4 regions of the Priestia sp. JNUCC 25 genome follow, and region 3 is predicted to be linked to each of the others. Evidence: a T-box and tRNA genes for the amino acid it is inferred to sense, from the RefSeq annotation. Region 3 holds a T-box; the other regions hold tRNA genes.
What was found. The T-box of region 3 lies ahead of thrS (threonine--tRNA ligase). A T-box ahead of a tRNA ligase gene usually reads a tRNA of that ligase, here a tRNA-Thr.
Positions count from the first base shown of each region.

Region 1 (4,684 bases), 1.8 Mb from region 3:
TTCAATATCAATGGACCCTCTTAGCCCAATGACTTTTTCTGCAGAATATGGACGTTCAATTCCTTTCCAACGCTCATCGCTTTTCCAGTTCTCTTCAAGGTTTTTTACACGAATGTCTTTCATTCTTTATACCCCCTAATGAATTTAAAATTCTATATTCATAAAAATATAAAACGCAGCAGTTAGAATATGTCTGTTTCATGATGAAGTAAATTAGCAGCTTGCCATAATATTAGCAAGAACGTAGATGAAATAAGTAAGTAGTTGAAGGACATGTAGTAAGACTTAGCTGAGGTGAATATACGCTGAGAATTTAGACTGCTATCTTTTCAATCACAAATAACTATTCCTCCCTATTGTTATAAAACAGATTTTATTTTACATACGTTATTATATAACAGTACTTTCGAAAATGAAACCTCCTTTTAGAATTTTTTCCCTACTCGCAAGGAGGCTTTTCTATTAATACCTACGTATAAAAGGCTTCATATATCCTTTACTTTTTCTTATATCACTTATTCATTTCTTTCATACTTCTCAACAAATGAAATTCTTTCCAGTATTGTTGGGTGACCATATCGAAAAATCTTCACTAAATACGGCGGATTTACCTGAGACAGTCCTGATTTCGTTAAGTCCTGAAACGTTTTAATAGCAGCTTGCTTATCTCCTGTTAGGTCCATGGCGTACGTGTCAGATTGAAGTTCATGATGACGCGACTGCATATTTGTTAACGGACTCACAGCAAATGTAAGAATAGAAAAAATAAGTAGAATAAGCGGTAAAGAATTTAAATCACTAAGAGAAGTAATTTTTAATGCTTTCCCCCATCTCTTAATCACAAAGCGAGCTAAGTGCTTCGTTAGCCATAAGCCTACGATCGATAAAACTAATGCTGAAGCAATCCCCACATAAATATGTTTCTTTACATAATGACCCATTTCATGCGCCATGATAAACAAAATTTCACGTTCCGTTAATTTATTAAGAGTAGTATCCCATAACACAATTCTTGAATTAGAACCTATTCCCGTCACATATGCATTAAGAGAGTTCGTTTTTTCAGACATGTTTACTTCATATACATGCTTAGCAGGTATGTGAGCTTCATCTGCTAAATGTAAAATTTTCGTCTCCAGCTCTTTATTCTTTAATGGATAAAAATCGTTATATAACGGATCGATAACCACTGGTTGAATAAACGTCAAAAATAGCGTAAATGGAATAGATACTATCCACGCATACAGCCACCATCTTTTTGAAAACTTACGAATGAATGCATATAACACAGCAATCACTAAAAACATGGTGGCATAGTTCACCCAAAAATCTGTAAAAAGATCTTTCATCCATCCTTGGAAAGGTTGCGTCGTAATATGGTAAGCCTTTGAAAGCTTATAGCTAATCCAGTCCATAGGAAAAGAATAGATCAGCAGCAGAACGGATAACCAAAATACATAAATAGCAGTTTGGAGAAGACTGAAACGGCTGACGTCTTTAGACCACTTATTAACTTTCTTAGACACACCTAACACTAAAATTAAAATAAACCCTAGCCACTCATATGGAATTCGGATAAAAAAGAGCGCATCTCTAATTTTTGAATATTTTTCGGTTAACATAAGTTCTCGTGCATTCATAAACGTAGCCGGGTCTACGCTGGTGCCTTTTAATGATTGTGGAATAGAGGTATCGCTTATATAGAATAAATACACCCAAATACACGCTCCATACACAAGAAAAACTCCGATGGACCACCAAACAATTTTTTTCACGCATTCCCCTCCTTTTGTACAAACAGTATGCCGTTATTACTATTGTAGGTTTTTTTTCGAAATTTAGAACAAGCGTTTATAGATGTGCTATAAGAAATGCAATTTAGGGCGAGGAAATCATAGAAAAACGAAAAATAGAGTTTAGACAAAAGAATAAACTCTGTTTCCAAACAAAAAAAGCAGTTTGCATATGCAAACTGCTTTTAAGATGACCCGTACGGGATTCGAACCCGTGTTACCGCCGTGAAAGGGCGGTGTCTTAACCGCTTGACCAACGGGCCAGTATGGCTCCACAGGTAGGACTCGAACCTACGACCGATCGGTTAACAGCCGATAGCTCTACCACTGAGCTACTGTGGAATATGGTGGGCCTAAGTGGACTCGAACCACCGACCTCACGCTTATCAGGCGTGCGCTCTAACCAGCTGAGCTATAGGCCCTTCATTTGGAGCGGGTGATGAGAATCGAACTCACGACATCAGCTTGGAAGGCTGAGGTTTTACCACTAAACTACACCCGCGTTACTTAAGATGGGGCGACTGATGGGAATCGAACCCACGAATGCCGGAACCACAATCCGGTGCGTTAACCACTTCGCCACAATCGCCGTCTTAAAATGGTGGCTCGGGACGGAATCGAACCGCCGACACAAGGATTTTCAGTCCTTTGCTCTACCAACTGAGCTACCGAGCCTTTATGTAAATGGCGGTCCCGACGGGAATCGAACCCGCGATCTCCTGCGTGACAGGCAGGCATGTTAACCGCTACACCACGGGACCACTTTGGTTGCGGGGACAGGATTTGAACCTGCGACCTTCGGGTTATGAGCCCGACGAGCTACCGAACTGCTCCACCCCGCGATGATATGAATATGATATAAATAAATGGCGGAGGAAGAGGGATTCGAACCCCCGCGGGCTTTAACACCCCTGTCGGTTTTCAAGACCGATCCCTTCAGCCGGACTTGGGTATTCCTCCGTATATTTATAACAAATGTAACTTATATGATAGCGGCGGAGGGAGTCGAACCCACGACCTCACGGGTATGAACCGTACGCTCTAGCCAGCTGAGCTACACCGCCATATTATTCGTTACAATTATTCAGTTTAATTGGTGGAGCCTAGCGGGATCGAACCGCTGACCTCCTGCGTGCAAGGCAGGCGCTCTCCCAGCTGAGCTAAGGCCCCATAAATGGTCGGGAAGACAGGATTCGAACCTGCGACCCCTTGGTCCCAAACCAAGTGCTCTACCAAGCTGAGCTACTTCCCGTTTATGGCGCGCCCGAGAGGAGTCGAACCCCTAACCTTTTGATCCGTAGTCAAACGCTCTATCCAATTGAGCTACGGGCGCTTTATATGGAGCGGAAGACGAGGTTCGAACTCGCGACCCCCACCTTGGCAAGGTGGTGTTCTACCACTGAACTACTTCCGCTTATTAAAATGAGCCATGAAGGACTCGAACCTTCGACCCTCTGATTAAAAGTCAGATGCTCTACCAACTGAGCTAATGGCTCTCTATGGCTGGGCTAGCTGGATTCGAACCAACGCATGACGGAATCAAAATCCGTTGCCTTACCGCTTGGCGATAGCCCAATAAAAATGGTGGAGGGGGGCAGATTCGAACTGCCGAACCCGAAGGAGCGGATTTACAGTCCGCCGCGTTTAGCCACTTCGCTACCCCTCCGATATAAATGGTGCCGGCAAGAGGACTTGAACCCCCAACCTACTGATTACAAGTCAGTTGCTCTACCAGTTGAGCTACACCGGCACGGTGGTGGAGGATGACGGGATCGAACCGCCGACCCCCTGCTTGTAAGGCAGGTGCTCTCCCAGCTGAGCTAATCCTCCACGTATCATACACAATATTCATTGTATAGAAGATTTTTATAAATGAGCCAAATAAAAAACCCCTAGACTCTTTTATAAGAGCATAAAAAGGGGTCTTATTCATTGCCTGGCAACGTCCTACTCTCACAGGGACAAAGTCCCAACTACCATTGGCGCTAAAGAGCTTAACTTCCGTGTTCGGTATGGGAACGGGTGTGACCTCTTCGCTATCGCCACCAGACAAGAGATTGCTCTCTCAAAACTAGATAACAGTTTGCTGAGTAAAGCTTACGCTTTTAAAGTTTTGGTTAAGTCCTCGATCGATTAGTATCAGTCAGCTACACATGTCGCCACGCTTCCACCTCTGACCTATCAACCTGATCATCTTTCAGGGATCTTACTAGCTTGCGCTATGGGAAATCTCATCTTGAGGGGGGCTTCATGCTTAGATGCTTTCAGCACTTATCCCGTCCACACATAGCTACCCAGCGATGCCTTTGGCAAGACAACTGGTACACCAGCGGTGTGTCCATCCCGGTCCTCTCGTACTAAGGACAGCTCCTCTCAAATTTCCTACGCCCACGACGGATAGGGACCGAACTGTCTCACGACGTTCTGAACCCAGCTCGCGTACCGCTTTAATGGGCGAACAGCCCAACCCTTGGGACCGACTACAGCCCCAGGATGCGATGAGCCGACATCGAGGTGCCAAACCTCCCCGTCGATGTGGACTCTTGGGGGAGATAAGCCTGTTATCCCCGGGGTAGCTTTTATCCGTTGAGCGATGGCCCTTCCATGCGGAACCACCGGATCACTAAGCCCGACTTTCGTCCCTGCTCGACTTGTAGGTCTCGCAGTCAAGCTCCCTTGTGCCTTTACACTCTACGAATGATTTCCAACCATTCTGAGGGAACCTTTGGGCGCCTCCGTTACATTTTAGGAGGCGACCGCCCCAGTCAAACTGCCCACCTGACACTGTCTCCCGGCCCGATAAGGGCCGCGGGTTAGAATTTCAATACAGCCAGGGTAGTATCCCACCGACGCCTCCACCGAAGCTAGCGCTCCGGCTTCTCAGGCTCCTA
Region 1 covers NZ_CM132211.1:590,791-595,474, reverse strand. Annotated here, with positions in the region: gene aceA (isocitrate lyase) at 1-123, opposite strand, end outside; gene JNUCC25_RS03230 (M48 family metallopeptidase) at 516-1,775, opposite strand; tRNA gene JNUCC25_RS03225 (tRNA-Glu) at 1,985-2,056, opposite strand; tRNA gene JNUCC25_RS03220 (tRNA-Asn) at 2,061-2,135, opposite strand; tRNA gene JNUCC25_RS03215 (tRNA-Ile) at 2,139-2,215, opposite strand; tRNA gene JNUCC25_RS03210 (tRNA-Gly) at 2,222-2,295, opposite strand; tRNA gene JNUCC25_RS03205 (tRNA-His) at 2,307-2,382, opposite strand; tRNA gene JNUCC25_RS03200 (tRNA-Phe) at 2,393-2,468, opposite strand; tRNA gene JNUCC25_RS03195 (tRNA-Asp) at 2,479-2,554, opposite strand; tRNA gene JNUCC25_RS03190 (tRNA-Met) at 2,559-2,635, opposite strand; tRNA gene JNUCC25_RS03185 (tRNA-Ser) at 2,661-2,753, opposite strand; tRNA gene JNUCC25_RS03180 (tRNA-Met) at 2,784-2,857, opposite strand; tRNA gene JNUCC25_RS03175 (tRNA-Ala) at 2,888-2,963, opposite strand; tRNA gene JNUCC25_RS03170 (tRNA-Pro) at 2,969-3,045, opposite strand; tRNA gene JNUCC25_RS03165 (tRNA-Arg) at 3,050-3,126, opposite strand; tRNA gene JNUCC25_RS03160 (tRNA-Gly) at 3,133-3,207, opposite strand; tRNA gene JNUCC25_RS03155 (tRNA-Lys) at 3,217-3,289, opposite strand; tRNA gene JNUCC25_RS03150 (tRNA-Gln) at 3,294-3,368, opposite strand; tRNA gene JNUCC25_RS03145 (tRNA-Tyr) at 3,376-3,459, opposite strand; tRNA gene JNUCC25_RS03140 (tRNA-Thr) at 3,468-3,543, opposite strand; tRNA gene JNUCC25_RS03135 (tRNA-Val) at 3,548-3,623, opposite strand; rRNA gene rrf (5S ribosomal RNA) at 3,728-3,843, opposite strand; rRNA gene JNUCC25_RS03125 (23S ribosomal RNA) at 3,907-4,684, opposite strand, start outside.
Region 1: it encodes a tRNA-Thr, which carries the amino acid that the T-box ahead of thrS (threonine--tRNA ligase) is inferred to sense. The anticodon was not compared.

Region 2 (4,684 bases), 2.3 Mb from region 3:
CATACTTTATTACTTTATGAATAATTCCATATGATATAGGGAAAATCCTGCTTAAAACTTACTTTTTATTCTGAAAATTCATGGTAATTATTCCTAACTATTATTTCTGTTTACTTAATCTTTAAAAAAGCGCAAATAAAAAAGGTTTGCATGTATGCAAACCTTTTTGAGATGACCCGTACGGGATTCGAACCCGTGTTACCGCCGTGAAAGGGCGGTGTCTTAACCGCTTGACCAACGGGCCATATTTAAATTTAAAACGACTGGCGGAGAAGGAGGGATTTGAACCCTCGCGCCGCTTACACGACCTACACCCTTAGCAGGGGCGCCTCTTCAGCCACTTGAGTACTTCTCCATATGGCTCCACAGGTAGGACTCGAACCTACGACCGATCGGTTAACAGCCGATAGCTCTACCACTGAGCTACTGTGGAATATGGTGGGCCTAAGTGGACTCGAACCACCGACCTCACGCTTATCAGGCGTGCGCTCTAACCAGCTGAGCTATAGGCCCTTCATTTGGAGCGGGTGATGAGAATCGAACTCACGACATCAGCTTGGAAGGCTGAGGTTTTACCACTAAACTACACCCGCGTTACTTAAGATGGGGCGACTGATGGGAATCGAACCCACGAATGCCGGAACCACAATCCGGTGCGTTAACCACTTCGCCACAATCGCCGTCTTAAAATGGTGGCTCGGGACGGAATCGAACCGCCGACACAAGGATTTTCAGTCCTTTGCTCTACCAACTGAGCTACCGAGCCAAACAAAATGGCGGTCCCGACGGGAATCGAACCCGCGATCTCCTGCGTGACAGGCAGGCATGTTAACCGCTACACCACGGGACCACTTTGGTTGCGGGGACAGGATTTGAACCTGCGACCTTCGGGTTATGAGCCCGACGAGCTACCGAACTGCTCCACCCCGCGATGATATGAATATGATATAAATAAATGGCGGAGGAAGAGGGATTCGAACCCCCGCGGGCTTTAACACCCCTGTCGGTTTTCAAGACCGATCCCTTCAGCCGGACTTGGGTATTCCTCCGTATATTTATAACAAATGTAACTTATATGGTAGCGGCGGAGGGAGTCGAACCCACGACCTCACGGGTATGAACCGTACGCTCTAGCCAGCTGAGCTACACCGCCATATTATTCGTTACAATTATTCAGTTTAATTGGTGGAGCCTAGCGGGATCGAACCGCTGACCTCCTGCGTGCAAGGCAGGCGCTCTCCCAGCTGAGCTAAGGCCCCTTAAATGGTCGGGAAGACAGGATTCGAACCTGCGACCCCTTGGTCCCAAACCAAGTGCTCTACCAAGCTGAGCTACTTCCCGTTTATGGCGCGCCCGAGAGGAGTCGAACCCCTAACCTTTTGATCCGTAGTCAAACGCTCTATCCAATTGAGCTACGGGCGCTTATTAAAATGGTGCCGAGGGCCGGACTTGAACCGGCACGGTAGTCACCTACCGCAGGATTTTAAGTCCTGTGTGTCTGCCAATTCCACCACCCCGGCAGGACTTATATATGTGGAGCGGAAGACGAGGTTCGAACTCGCGACCCCCACCTTGGCAAGGTGGTGTTCTACCACTGAACTACTTCCGCGCATATATGAAATTAATGAAAGATGCGGGTGAAGGGACTTGAACCCCCACGTCGTAAGACACTAGATCCTAAGTCTAGCGCGTCTGCCAATTCCGCCACACCCGCGTGTGAATATAAATGGTGAGCCATGAAGGACTCGAACCTTCGACCCTCTGATTAAAAGTCAGATGCTCTACCAACTGAGCTAATGGCTCGAAAAAAATGGTGCCGGCAAGAGGACTTGAACCCCCAACCTACTGATTACAAGTCAGTTGCTCTACCAATTGAGCTACACCGGCGTGCAATCTCTGACTTAAATAGTCGATGGTGGAGGATGACGGGATCGAACCGCCGACCCCCTGCTTGTAAGGCAGGTGCTCTCCCAGCTGAGCTAATCCTCCGATATATAAGCCTGGCAACGTCCTACTCTCACAGGGACAAAGTCCCAACTACCATTGGCGCTAAAGAGCTTAACTTCCGTGTTCGGTATGGGAACGGGTGTGACCTCTTCGCTATCGCCACCAGACATATTATATTATACACTATTTTATAAAGAAAGCAATACTTTTTTTCGAAAGATTTATTCTTTCAAAACTAGATAACAGCTTGCTGAGTAAAGCTTACGCTTTTAAAGTTTGGTTAAGTCCTCGATCGATTAGTATCAGTCAGCTACACATGTCGCCACGCTTCCACCTCTGACCTATCAACCTGATCATCTTTCAGGGATCTTACTAGCTTGCGCTATGGGAAATCTCATCTTGAGGGGGGCTTCATGCTTAGATGCTTTCAGCACTTATCCCGTCCACACATAGCTACCCAGCGATGCCTTTGGCAAGACAACTGGTACACCAGCGGTGTGTCCATCCCGGTCCTCTCGTACTAAGGACAGCTCCTCTCAAATTTCCTACGCCCACGACGGATAGGGACCGAACTGTCTCACGACGTTCTGAACCCAGCTCGCGTACCGCTTTAATGGGCGAACAGCCCAACCCTTGGGACCGACTACAGCCCCAGGATGCGATGAGCCGACATCGAGGTGCCAAACCTCCCCGTCGATGTGGACTCTTGGGGGAGATAAGCCTGTTATCCCCGGGGTAGCTTTTATCCGTTGAGCGATGGCCCTTCCATGCGGAACCACCGGATCACTAAGCCCGACTTTCGTCCCTGCTCGACTTGTAGGTCTCGCAGTCAAGCTCCCTTGTGCCTTTACACTCTACGAATGATTTCCAACCATTCTGAGGGAACCTTTGGGCGCCTCCGTTACATTTTAGGAGGCGACCGCCCCAGTCAAACTGCCCACCTGACACTGTCTCCCGGCCCGATCAGGGCCGCGGGTTAGAATTTCAATACAGCCAGGGTAGTATCCCACCGACGCCTCCACCGAAGCTAGCGCTCCGGCTTCTCAGGCTCCTACCTATCCTGTACAAGCTGTACCAAAATTCAATATCAGGCTACAGTAAAGCTCCACGGGGTCTTTCCGTCCTGTCGCGGGTAACCTGCATCTTCACAGGTACTATAATTTCACCGAGTCTCTCGTTGAGACAGTGCCCAGATCGTTACGCCTTTCGTGCGGGTCGGAACTTACCCGACAAGGAATTTCGCTACCTTAGGACCGTTATAGTTACGGCCGCCGTTTACTGGGGCTTCGATTCAGAGCTTCTCCCAAAGGATAACCCCTCCTCTTAACCTTCCAGCACCGGGCAGGCGTCAGCCCCTATACTTCGCCTTGCGGCTTCGCAGAGACCTGTGTTTTTGCTAAACAGTCGCCTGGGCCTATTCACTGCGGCTCTCTCGGGCTATACACCCTACCAGAGCACCCCTTCTCCCGAAGTTACGGGGTCATTTTGCCGAGTTCCTTAACGAGAGTTCTCTCGATCACCTTAGGATTCTCTCCTCGCCTACCTGTGTCGGTTTGCGGTACGGGCACCTCCCGCCTCGCTAGAGGCTTTTCTTGGCAGTGTGGAATCAGGAACTTCGGTACTGTAATTCCCTCGTCATCACAGCTCAGCCTTCATGATGAGCGGATTTGCCTACTCATCAGCCTAACTGCTTGAACGCGCATATCCAGCAGCGCGCTTACCCTATCCTACTGCGTCCCCCCATTACTCAAACGGCGGGGAGGTGGTACAGGAATATCAACCTGTTGGCCATCGCCTACGCTTTTCAGCCTCGGCTTAGGTCCCGACTAACCCTGAGCGGACGAGCCTTCCTCAGGAAACCTTAGGCATTCGGTGGACAAGATTCTCACTTGTCTTTCGCTACTCATACCGGCATTCTCACTTCTAAGCGCTCCACCAGTCCTTACGGTCTGACTTCGCTGCACTTAGAACGCTCTCCTACCACTGACATCAAAGATGTCAATCCACAGCTTCGGTGATACGTTTAGCCCCGGTACATTTTCGGCGCAGAGTCACTCGACCAGTGAGCTATTACGCACTCTTTAAATGGTGGCTGCTTCTAAGCCAACATCCTGGTTGTCTAAGCAACTCCACATCCTTTTCCACTTAACGTATACTTGGGGACCTTAGCTGGTGGTCTGGGCTGTTTCCCTTTTGACTACGGATCTTATCACTCGCAGTCTGACTCCCATGGATAAGTCTTTGGCATTCGGAGTTTGACTGAATTCGGTAACCCGTTGGGGGCCCCTAGTCCAATCAGTGCTCTACCTCCAAGACTCTCACAACATGAGGCTAGCCCTAAAGCTATTTCGGAGAGAACCAGCTATCTCCAGGTTCGATTGGAATTTCTCCGCTACCCACACCTCATCCCCGCACTTTTCAACGTGCGTGGGTTCGGGCCTCCATTCAGTGTTACCTGAACTTCACCCTGGACATGGGTAGATCACCTGGTTTCGGGTCTACAACCACATACTAAACGCCCTATTCAGACTCGCTTTCGCTACGGCTCCGCCTTATCAGCTTAACCTTGCATGGGATCGTAACTCGCCGGTTCATTCTACAAAAGGCACGCCATCACCCGTTAACGGGCTCTGACTACTTGTAGGCACACGGTTTCAGGATCTCTTTCACTCCCCTTCCGGGGTGCTTTTCACCTTTCCCTCACGGTACTGGTTCACTATCGGTCACTAGGTAGTAT
Region 2 covers NZ_CM132211.1:4,697,752-4,702,435, forward strand. Annotated here, with positions in the region: tRNA gene JNUCC25_RS24590 (tRNA-Glu) at 173-244, opposite strand; tRNA gene JNUCC25_RS24595 (tRNA-Ser) at 265-355, opposite strand; tRNA gene JNUCC25_RS24600 (tRNA-Asn) at 359-433, opposite strand; tRNA gene JNUCC25_RS24605 (tRNA-Ile) at 437-513, opposite strand; tRNA gene JNUCC25_RS24610 (tRNA-Gly) at 520-593, opposite strand; tRNA gene JNUCC25_RS24615 (tRNA-His) at 605-680, opposite strand; tRNA gene JNUCC25_RS24620 (tRNA-Phe) at 691-766, opposite strand; tRNA gene JNUCC25_RS24625 (tRNA-Asp) at 775-850, opposite strand; tRNA gene JNUCC25_RS24630 (tRNA-Met) at 855-931, opposite strand; tRNA gene JNUCC25_RS24635 (tRNA-Ser) at 957-1,049, opposite strand; tRNA gene JNUCC25_RS24640 (tRNA-Met) at 1,077-1,153, opposite strand; tRNA gene JNUCC25_RS24645 (tRNA-Ala) at 1,184-1,259, opposite strand; tRNA gene JNUCC25_RS24650 (tRNA-Pro) at 1,265-1,341, opposite strand; tRNA gene JNUCC25_RS24655 (tRNA-Arg) at 1,346-1,422, opposite strand; tRNA gene JNUCC25_RS24660 (tRNA-Leu) at 1,432-1,520, opposite strand; tRNA gene JNUCC25_RS24665 (tRNA-Gly) at 1,535-1,609, opposite strand; tRNA gene JNUCC25_RS24670 (tRNA-Leu) at 1,633-1,714, opposite strand; tRNA gene JNUCC25_RS24675 (tRNA-Lys) at 1,728-1,803, opposite strand; tRNA gene JNUCC25_RS24680 (tRNA-Thr) at 1,812-1,887, opposite strand; tRNA gene JNUCC25_RS24685 (tRNA-Val) at 1,914-1,989, opposite strand; rRNA gene rrf (5S ribosomal RNA) at 1,999-2,114, opposite strand; rRNA gene JNUCC25_RS24695 (23S ribosomal RNA) at 2,224-4,684, opposite strand, start outside.
Region 2: it encodes a tRNA-Thr, which carries the amino acid that the T-box ahead of thrS (threonine--tRNA ligase) is inferred to sense. The anticodon was not compared.

Region 3 (4,684 bases):
GTTTGGGTTTTCAGGGTGGATTGGTCCAGAACCGGAAGGGAGAAACCCGCACAATTCTGGTTCATCCGCGGCCGTTGGAGTGAGCGGACGAGACGAAATATATGCAGAGGAAATCATAGAGCTTATTCAACGATTAGAACATCAAGCGACTGCGCAGCCTTGGCTCATGGTAGGTTCGTTTGTGAACCCGCATGACATTGCGCTGTTTGGAGCGATTACCAAACACCTTCCTATGTTTCAGTTTTCTATTGATGAGACGATTCCGAACATCGATCCGCCACCTACCATTAGAGAATCTTTGCAAACAAAGCCTAGCGCTCAAAGCAGCTATAAATACATCTATCCAAAAGCGCTGCAGCCGACGCCAAATTCTAGCTTCTACCGGCGCTTGTATTATCAGCTGCAAAAAAATGTTGATAAACAAATTTTAAAAGTTCTTCGGACCATCGAACAATCTTCGTTCTATGAAAATACAATTATTATTTTTACCTCTGATCATGGTGATTTGCTTGGAGCTCACGGTGGACTACATCAAAAATGGTACAACATGTATGAAGAATCTATTCACGTTCCGCTTCTCATTCACAACAAATGTTTATTTCCCAATTATCAACGTACAGACCTGATGACTAGTCACGTTGACTTGATTCCGACAATGCTTAGTTTAGCTAATATCGATGCTTCCGCTGTTCAAAAGCAATTACAAAAAAGTCATACGGAAGTACATCCATTTGTTGGGCGAGACCTGTCAGGTATACTTCGAGGAGAATCGTCTCTTGAGCAAGTGCAAACACCGATTTTCTTCATGACGGATGATGACCCGACAAAAGGACTTCACCAAACAAATTTTTTAGGAGAAAGCTACCCGTCAGTTGTTCAGCCTAATCACATTCAAGCGGTCATTGTCGAGTTTTCGTCAGCGGCAGGAAAGGAAATTTGGAAATACGCTCGTTATCATGATAATCCGCAATTTTGGTCAGCAGCTGAAGAAAAAGATAAAGTCAATCACCGGGAGCAATATGAAGGTTACCCTGTAAGTTTTACTACCCTTAAAACAACACGTGTTCCCGATCAAATTGAAATGTACAATTTGACCAAGGATCCGTTAGAAACAGTAAATCTGGCTCACCTGTATTTTTCGACAAATGAAACAAGGAAAGTTCAGCGGCAACTTGATGTTATTCTTAAAGAACAAATCAGGAAAAAACGGATTTTTCCGCAAAGTAGAAGCATGAATGATGAGCTTCCCTCTAAAGATAGATAAAAAATAGTTTCTACGGATTGAAGTCAACTATTTGGGTGAGCAGAAAAAGGTGTATTTAATATTTTAATATATAAATAAAAAACCTGATAATGCTTGTGCTATGTTATTTGTTCTGATTTGGGATAGTATTGGGTTTCACTTCGTTACTACCGCTTAGATAAAACAAATAAGGACTTATAGTATCTTTCTTTTTCGCCTTTATTGTTATGAAAATAAAGGTGAAAATAAGAATGAAAAGTAGTCGTTAATAGTATAATAAAAAACTTTTTCAGTCCGTGTATTCTTAAGTAACTTTTCAAAAATTTAAGCATAAAGTAATTCTATACCATTAAAAAATAAAAAATTACTTCTTGACTTCTGTTAAATTTATACACTATAATCGCTTTTAACAACTAATAAACAGTATTTGGCAATGAAAAGGACACGAATTAGATGCTGTTTTCTTCGCAGAGAATAGGGCCACTGGCTGAGAGCCCTTAAGAAATCATCTAATTTACCACCTTAGAGCTATTGCAGGGAACGTGCATAACTGAAACTGCAATCGGTAAAACCGTTATCTTTTTAAGCGTAAAATACGTATGGGTATTTTACGGAATTAGGGTGGTACCACGGCCGCATTCGTCCCTTCACTAGGGATGAGTGCGGTTTTTTATGTAGAAAAAAAGAATATACAAGCAATGAAAAGGACATGAATCATTTTTGAATTTTCTTTACAGAGAGTAGGGTCACTGGCTGAGAACCCTTAGAAAACGAAATGAATTTACCACCTTGGAGCTGCGGCGGGGAATGTGTATACACTGAAACCGCAACCGGTAGAACCGTTATCTTTTTAAGCGTAAAATACGTATGGGTATTTTACGGAATTAGGGTGGTACCACGGCCGCATTCGTCCCTTTACTAGGGATGAGTGCGGTTTTTTTGTTAAATAAAAACATATTGGAGGAATGAACATGTCAAAACAAATGGAAGCAGAAAAGCGAAATCATCAAAAATTAGGTCAAGAACTGGAGCTGTTTATGTCAATAGAAGAAGCTCCTGGTATGCCATTTTTCTTACCTAACGGAATGATTATTCGAAACGAGTTAGAGAACTACTGGAAACAAAAGCATTATAAAGCAGGCTATCAAGAGATAAAAACACCCATCATGATGAAACAGGAGCTGTGGGAACAATCAGGGCACTGGGAGCACTATCATGAGAATATATATTTTTCAAATGTTGACGAACAAAACTATGCGATTAAACCGATGAATTGTCCGGGAGCCATTTTATTGTTTAGCAGCAAGCGAAGAAGCTACCGAGAACTTCCGATTCGATACGCAGAGCTTGGATTAGTTCACCGTCACGAGCTTTCTGGATCTTTAAACGGATTGCTAAGAGTCCGTTCATTCACACAGGACGACGCTCATTTATTCGTAGAACTCAGTCAGATCGAAGCTGAGATTAGCCGCATTCTAGCGTTTATCCATGACTTTTACTCACATTTTGGCTTCGATTACAAAGTGGAGCTATCCACACGACCTGAAAAATTCATGGGAAATATTGAAACATGGAACCAAGCAGAAAAGTCGCTTCAATCTGTGTTAAGTGAAAAAGGCTTAGACTATCAGGTGAATGAAGGAGACGGAGCTTTTTATGGGCCGAAAATCGATTTTCATATTTTAGATTCCTTAGGTCGCAGCTGGCAGTGCGGAACAGTTCAGCTTGATTTCTTAATGCCAGAGAAGTTTGACTGTATGTATATTGGAGAAGACAATAAACCTCATCGTCCCGTAATGATTCACCGCGCTATATACGGTTCCGTTGAACGATTTATGGCCATCTTGATTGAACATTACGAAGGTCAATTTCCTCTTTGGTTAGCTCCTGTTCAACTCAAACTATTGCCTATTGCACCGCCGCATGTGGAATATGCATATAAAGTGAAACACGAGCTGGAGTTAAAAGGGTATCGTGTTGAAGTAGACGATCGCATTGAAAAAATAGGGCTGAAAATTCGAGAAGCAGAAATGCAGAAAGTTCCTTATATGGCCGTGATAGGAGATAAAGAAGTGGAAAATGAATCGCTTGCTATGCGAAAGCACGGGAAGAAAAATATAGGAACAGTAAGTGTGGAAGAGGCAGCTGTACACTTGAATAAAGAAAAGAATTCAAACAGAGTTTATTGAAGCTATTTACCTTACTAAATAGAAAAATCCGATTTTTTTAAGTCGGATAGTGATTCCCTTCATCTTGTCTTACACCAAAATGAAGGGAATATTGAACTAGAAGGGTATAAGATAATATATATCAGCAGTATAACTTTTGCCTTAGACAAACGCCGGTATTTTATAAAAAAAATTTATCTTATTCCATTCGAATCGTTTGTACGGGATGAAGCTGAAGCCGAAGCCTCATCTGATGGTTCGTTCATGTTCTGCTGATCTCGCTTTTTTTTAGAAGGAGAGTAAAAAAGAAATTTAAACATAAAGTACACTCCTAATGCTAGTAAAATACAGCCAATAAGTAAGTTAAGCATCTCTCTCCGCCCTTCATACACTTCAGTTTTCATCATTATAACACCCGGTAAGATAAAACATTCATTGTTCTGTAAATAATCTCTAGGTCAGGAATTTACATCTGAAGATAGTTAGTAAAAAAGTTATCTAAAAACATATAAAATAATTTTTTAGAATATTATTTTTATTCAAACTTATTATACATAAGCACAATGATAATCTCTTTATTTAGTTTATAAATCCAAAATAGAGCAATATTAAGAAATCGCTTACAAAAACTCTTGAAATATATATAATGATATTAGTATACTAATAGACAAGTTAGTAATTATTTCTATATAATTACTTCTGTATCTGAAGTAAAAACGCGCAGCCAAATAGGGAAAACGTCATTTTCAAGTTTTTTTAAGTGATGAGTGGCAACAGAGAGGAGAGAGTGCAATGGGAAAACTATTTAAAAAGAAGTCAATCGAGCAATTATTAGAACAAAGCCAAAACAAATCTCTAGTCAAAACATTAGGAGCATTCGATTTGACTCTTCTTGGTATTGGAGCCGTAATAGGAACAGGGGTTTTAGTATTAACAGGCTTAGTAGCTGCTAACGATGCTGGACCAGCCGTTATTTTTTCTTTTATATTGGCTTCTATTGTATGCGGTTTTGCAGCGCTGTGCTATGCGGAATTTGCTTCAACTATACCTGTATCTGGGAGTGTTTACACCTATACATATGCAACCATCGGCGAAGTGGTAGCACACTTAATGGGCTGGACGTTGCTTTCTGTCTATTTGTTAACAATGTCAGCAGTAGCAAATGGATGGTCTTCTTATTTTAACAACTTTTTAGAAGGCTTCGGTTTTTCACTGCCAAAAGAATTGATTACGATACCTGCAAATGGAGGTCTAGTGAACCTTCCTGCTATTT
Region 3 covers NZ_CM132211.1:2,398,362-2,403,045, forward strand. Annotated here, with positions in the region: gene JNUCC25_RS12175 (sulfatase-like hydrolase/transferase) at 1-1,264, shown strand, start outside; T-box leader at 1,668-1,893, shown strand; T-box leader at 1,933-2,161, shown strand; gene thrS (threonine--tRNA ligase) at 2,215-3,432, shown strand; gene JNUCC25_RS12185 (hypothetical protein) at 3,606-3,818, opposite strand; gene JNUCC25_RS12190 (amino acid permease) at 4,204-4,684, shown strand, end outside.

Region 4 (4,684 bases), 2.2 Mb from region 3:
TGAACCAGTACCGTGAGGGAAAGGTGAAAAGCACCCCGGAAGGGGAGTGAAAGAGATCCTGAAACCGTGTGCCTACAAGTAGTCAGAGCCCGTTAACGGGTGATGGCGTGCCTTTTGTAGAATGAACCGGCGAGTTACGATCCCATGCAAGGTTAAGCTGATAAGGCGGAGCCGTAGCGAAAGCGAGTCTGAATAGGGCGTTTAGTATGTGGTTGTAGACCCGAAACCAGGTGATCTACCCATGTCCAGGGTGAAGTTCAGGTAACACTGAATGGAGGCCCGAACCCACGCACGTTGAAAAGTGCGGGGATGAGGTGTGGGTAGCGGAGAAATTCCAATCGAACCTGGAGATAGCTGGTTCTCTCCGAAATAGCTTTAGGGCTAGCCTCATGTTGTGAGAGTCTTGGAGGTAGAGCACTGATTGGACTAGGGGCCCCCAACGGGTTACCGAATTCAGTCAAACTCCGAATGCCAAAGACTTATCCATGGGAGTCAGACTGCGAGTGATAAGATCCGTAGTCAAAAGGGAAACAGCCCAGACCACCAGCTAAGGTCCCCAAGTATACGTTAAGTGGAAAAGGATGTGGAGTTGCTTAGACAACCAGGATGTTGGCTTAGAAGCAGCCACCATTTAAAGAGTGCGTAATAGCTCACTGGTCGAGTGACTCTGCGCCGAAAATGTACCGGGGCTAAACGTATCACCGAAGCTGTGGATTGACATCTTAGATGTCAGTGGTAGGAGAGCGTTCTAAGTGCTGTGAAGTCAGACCGTAAGGACTGGTGGAGCGCTTAGAAGTGAGAATGCCGGTATGAGTAGCGAAAGACAAGTGAGAATCTTGTCCACCGAATGCCTAAGGTTTCCTGAGGAAGGCTCGTCCGCTCAGGGTTAGTCGGGACCTAAGCCGAGGCTGAAAAGCGTAGGCGATGGCCAACAGGTTGATATTCCTGTACCACCTCCCCGCCGTTTGAGTAATGGGGGGACGCAGTAGGATAGGGTAAGCGCGCTGCTGGATATGCGCGTTCAAGCAGTTAGGCTGATGAGTAGGCAAATCCGCTCATCATAAAGGCTGAGCTGTGATGACGAGGGAATTATAGTACCGAAGTTCCTGATTCCACACTGCCAAGAAAAGCCTCTAGCGAGGCGGGAGGTGCCCGTACCGCAAACCGACACAGGTAGGCGAGGAGAGAATCCTAAGGTGATCGAGAGAACTCTCGTTAAGGAACTCGGCAAAATGACCCCGTAACTTCGGGAGAAGGGGTGCTCTGGTAGGGTGTATAGCCCGAGAGAGCCGCAGTGAATAGGCCCAGGCGACTGTTTAGCAAAAACACAGGTCTCTGCGAAGCCGCAAGGCGAAGTATAGGGGCTGACGCCTGCCCGGTGCTGGAAGGTTAAGAGGAGGGGTTATCCTTTGGGAGAAGCTCTGAATCGAAGCCCCAGTAAACGGCGGCCGTAACTATAACGGTCCTAAGGTAGCGAAATTCCTTGTCGGGTAAGTTCCGACCCGCACGAAAGGCGTAACGATCTGGGCACTGTCTCAACGAGAGACTCGGTGAAATTATAGTACCTGTGAAGATGCAGGTTACCCGCGACAGGACGGAAAGACCCCGTGGAGCTTTACTGTAGCCTGATATTGAATTTTGGTACAGCTTGTACAGGATAGGTAGGAGCCTGAGAAGCCGGAGCGCTAGCTTCGGTGGAGGCGTCGGTGGGATACTACCCTGGCTGTATTGAAATTCTAACCCGCGGCCCTGATCGGGCCGGGAGACAGTGTCAGGTGGGCAGTTTGACTGGGGCGGTCGCCTCCTAAAATGTAACGGAGGCGCCCAAAGGTTCCCTCAGAATGGTTGGAAATCATTCGTAGAGTGTAAAGGCACAAGGGAGCTTGACTGCGAGACCTACAAGTCGAGCAGGGACGAAAGTCGGGCTTAGTGATCCGGTGGTTCCGCATGGAAGGGCCATCGCTCAACGGATAAAAGCTACCCCGGGGATAACAGGCTTATCTCCCCCAAGAGTCCACATCGACGGGGAGGTTTGGCACCTCGATGTCGGCTCATCGCATCCTGGGGCTGTAGTCGGTCCCAAGGGTTGGGCTGTTCGCCCATTAAAGCGGTACGCGAGCTGGGTTCAGAACGTCGTGAGACAGTTCGGTCCCTATCCGTCGTGGGCGTAGGAAATTTGAGAGGAGCTGTCCTTAGTACGAGAGGACCGGGATGGACACACCGCTGGTGTACCAGTTGTCTTGCCAAAGGCATCGCTGGGTAGCTATGTGTGGACGGGATAAGTGCTGAAAGCATCTAAGCATGAAGCCCCCCTCAAGATGAGATTTCCCATAGCGCAAGCTAGTAAGATCCCTGAAAGATGATCAGGTTGATAGGTCAGAGGTGGAAGCGTGGCGACATGTGTAGCTGACTGATACTAATCGATCGAGGACTTAACCAAACTTTTAAAAGCGTAAGCTTTACTCAGCAAACTGTTACCTAGTTTTGAGAGAACAAAACTTTTCCAAAAAAGTCTTGCTTTCTTTATCAAATCATGTATAATATAATATGTCTGGTGGCGATAGCGAAGAGGTCACACCCGTTCCCATACCGAACACGGAAGTTAAGCTCTTTAGCGCCAATGGTAGTTGGGACTTTGTCCCTGTGAGAGTAGGACGTTGCCAGGCTATTATTATTCCACAGTAGCTCAGTGGTAGAGCTATCGGCTGTTAACCGATCGGTCGTAGGTTCGAGTCCTACCTGTGGAGCCAACTGGCCCGTTGGTCAAGCGGTTAAGACACCGCCCTTTCACGGCGGTAACACGGGTTCGAATCCCGTACGGGTCACCATTTATTTTTATCTACATAATAGTGGAGGATTAGCTCAGCTGGGAGAGCACCTGCCTTACAAGCAGGGGGTCGGCGGTTCGATCCCGTCATCCTCCACCACCGTGCCGGTGTAGCTCAACTGGTAGAGCAACTGACTTGTAATCAGTAGGTTGGGGGTTCAAGTCCTCTTGCCGGCACCATTTATATTGGAGGGGTAGCGAAGTGGCTAAACGCGGCGGACTGTAAATCCGCTCCTTCGGGTTCGGCAGTTCGAATCTGCCCCCCTCCACCATTTTTATTGGGCTATCGCCAAGCGGTAAGGCAACGGATTTTGATTCCGTCATGCGTTGGTTCGAATCCAGCTAGCCCAGCCATAGAGAGCCATTAGCTCAGTTGGTAGAGCATCTGACTTTTAATCAGAGGGTCGAAGGTTCGAGTCCTTCATGGCTCATTTTAATAAGCGGAAGTAGTTCAGTGGTAGAACACCACCTTGCCAAGGTGGGGGTCGCGAGTTCGAACCTCGTCTTCCGCTCCATTTCTATATAAAAAAGATATTGGGGCCTTAGCTCAGCTGGGAGAGCGCCTGCCTTGCACGCAGGAGGTCAGCGGTTCGATCCCGCTAGGCTCCACCATACATATAAACATACAACCTTTAAGCAAATTGCTTAAAGGTTTTTTTATGTAGTTTCTACAAATTAGAATTGTATATATATTCAAAAAAGTGTCGAGTTGAGCCATCGCTCATTTAGCCGTTACAATAGGAGAGTAGCAACATTTGTGATGGGGGGACATATTATGAATAAGCTTTCAATTATTGGAGTACCAATGGATTTAGGTCAAACTCGCCGAGGGGTCGATATGGGGCCAAGTGCGATACGATATGCAGGTGTTATTGAACGCATCGAGAATATTGGATATAGTGTAGAAGATAAAGGGAATATTGAAATTGCCTTAGCTGAACGAGTACATAGTGATGAAAATACAAACTTAAAGAATTTAAAAGCTGTAGCAGATGCTAGCGAGAGGCTTGCTCAGACCGTAAGTGATGTTATTACAAATAAAAGGTTTCCTTTAGTACTGGGGGGAGATCACAGCATCGCTATCGGAACACTAGCAGGAGTAAGTCGTCATTATAAAAACTTGGGCGTGATTTGGTATGATGCACACGGAGATTTGAATACAGCAGATACGTCTCCTTCAGGAAATATTCACGGTATGCCATTGGCGGCAAGTATAGGTATAGGAGACGACGCATTGACTCGAATTGGTGGTTATACACCTAAAGTCAAGCCGGAAAATATTGTGATTATCGGAGCACGTTCTTTAGATGAAGGAGAAAAAGAGTTAATAAAGGAAAAAGGGATTAAAGTGTATACGATGCATGAGATAGATCGAATGGGTATGACAAAAGTAATGGAAGAAACAATTTTATATTTGCGTGATAAAACAGATGGCGTTCATCTATCACTCGATTTAGATGGATTGGATCCACATGATGCACCTGGAGTAGGAACGCCAGTTATCGGTGGAATAAGCTACAGAGAAAGTCATTTAGCTATGGAGATGTTAGCAGAATCTCAGCTAATCACTTCTGCTGAGTTTGTGGAAGTAAATCCTATTTTAGATGAACGGAATAAAACAGCTACCGTAGCTGTTGCATTAATGGGCTCACTTTTAGGAGAGAAATTAGTATAAAACATTAGTACCTACCAAAAGGTACATGAAATATATATGAAGATAAAAAAAAGAAGCTCTTAGTTCGGATTCGAGAGCTTCTTTATATAGAGAAAAACTTTTCATATTCATTTAATAAACCATCTAGCTCTGAACTTACTCTCACTACTGTTAGTGATGATAAAGGGTTTTCTGCTGCAAGA
Region 4 covers NZ_CM132211.1:157,705-162,388, forward strand. Annotated here, with positions in the region: rRNA gene JNUCC25_RS00905 (23S ribosomal RNA) at 1-2,440, shown strand, start outside; rRNA gene rrf (5S ribosomal RNA) at 2,551-2,666, shown strand; tRNA gene JNUCC25_RS00915 (tRNA-Asn) at 2,676-2,750, shown strand; tRNA gene JNUCC25_RS00920 (tRNA-Glu) at 2,754-2,828, shown strand; tRNA gene JNUCC25_RS00925 (tRNA-Val) at 2,852-2,927, shown strand; tRNA gene JNUCC25_RS00930 (tRNA-Thr) at 2,932-3,007, shown strand; tRNA gene JNUCC25_RS00935 (tRNA-Tyr) at 3,016-3,099, shown strand; tRNA gene JNUCC25_RS00940 (tRNA-Gln) at 3,107-3,181, shown strand; tRNA gene JNUCC25_RS00945 (tRNA-Lys) at 3,186-3,258, shown strand; tRNA gene JNUCC25_RS00950 (tRNA-Gly) at 3,268-3,342, shown strand; tRNA gene JNUCC25_RS00955 (tRNA-Ala) at 3,364-3,439, shown strand; gene rocF (arginase) at 3,603-4,502, shown strand; gene JNUCC25_RS00965 (aspartyl-phosphate phosphatase Spo0E family protein) at 4,585-4,684, opposite strand, start outside.
Region 4: it encodes a tRNA-Thr, which carries the amino acid that the T-box ahead of thrS (threonine--tRNA ligase) is inferred to sense. The anticodon was not compared.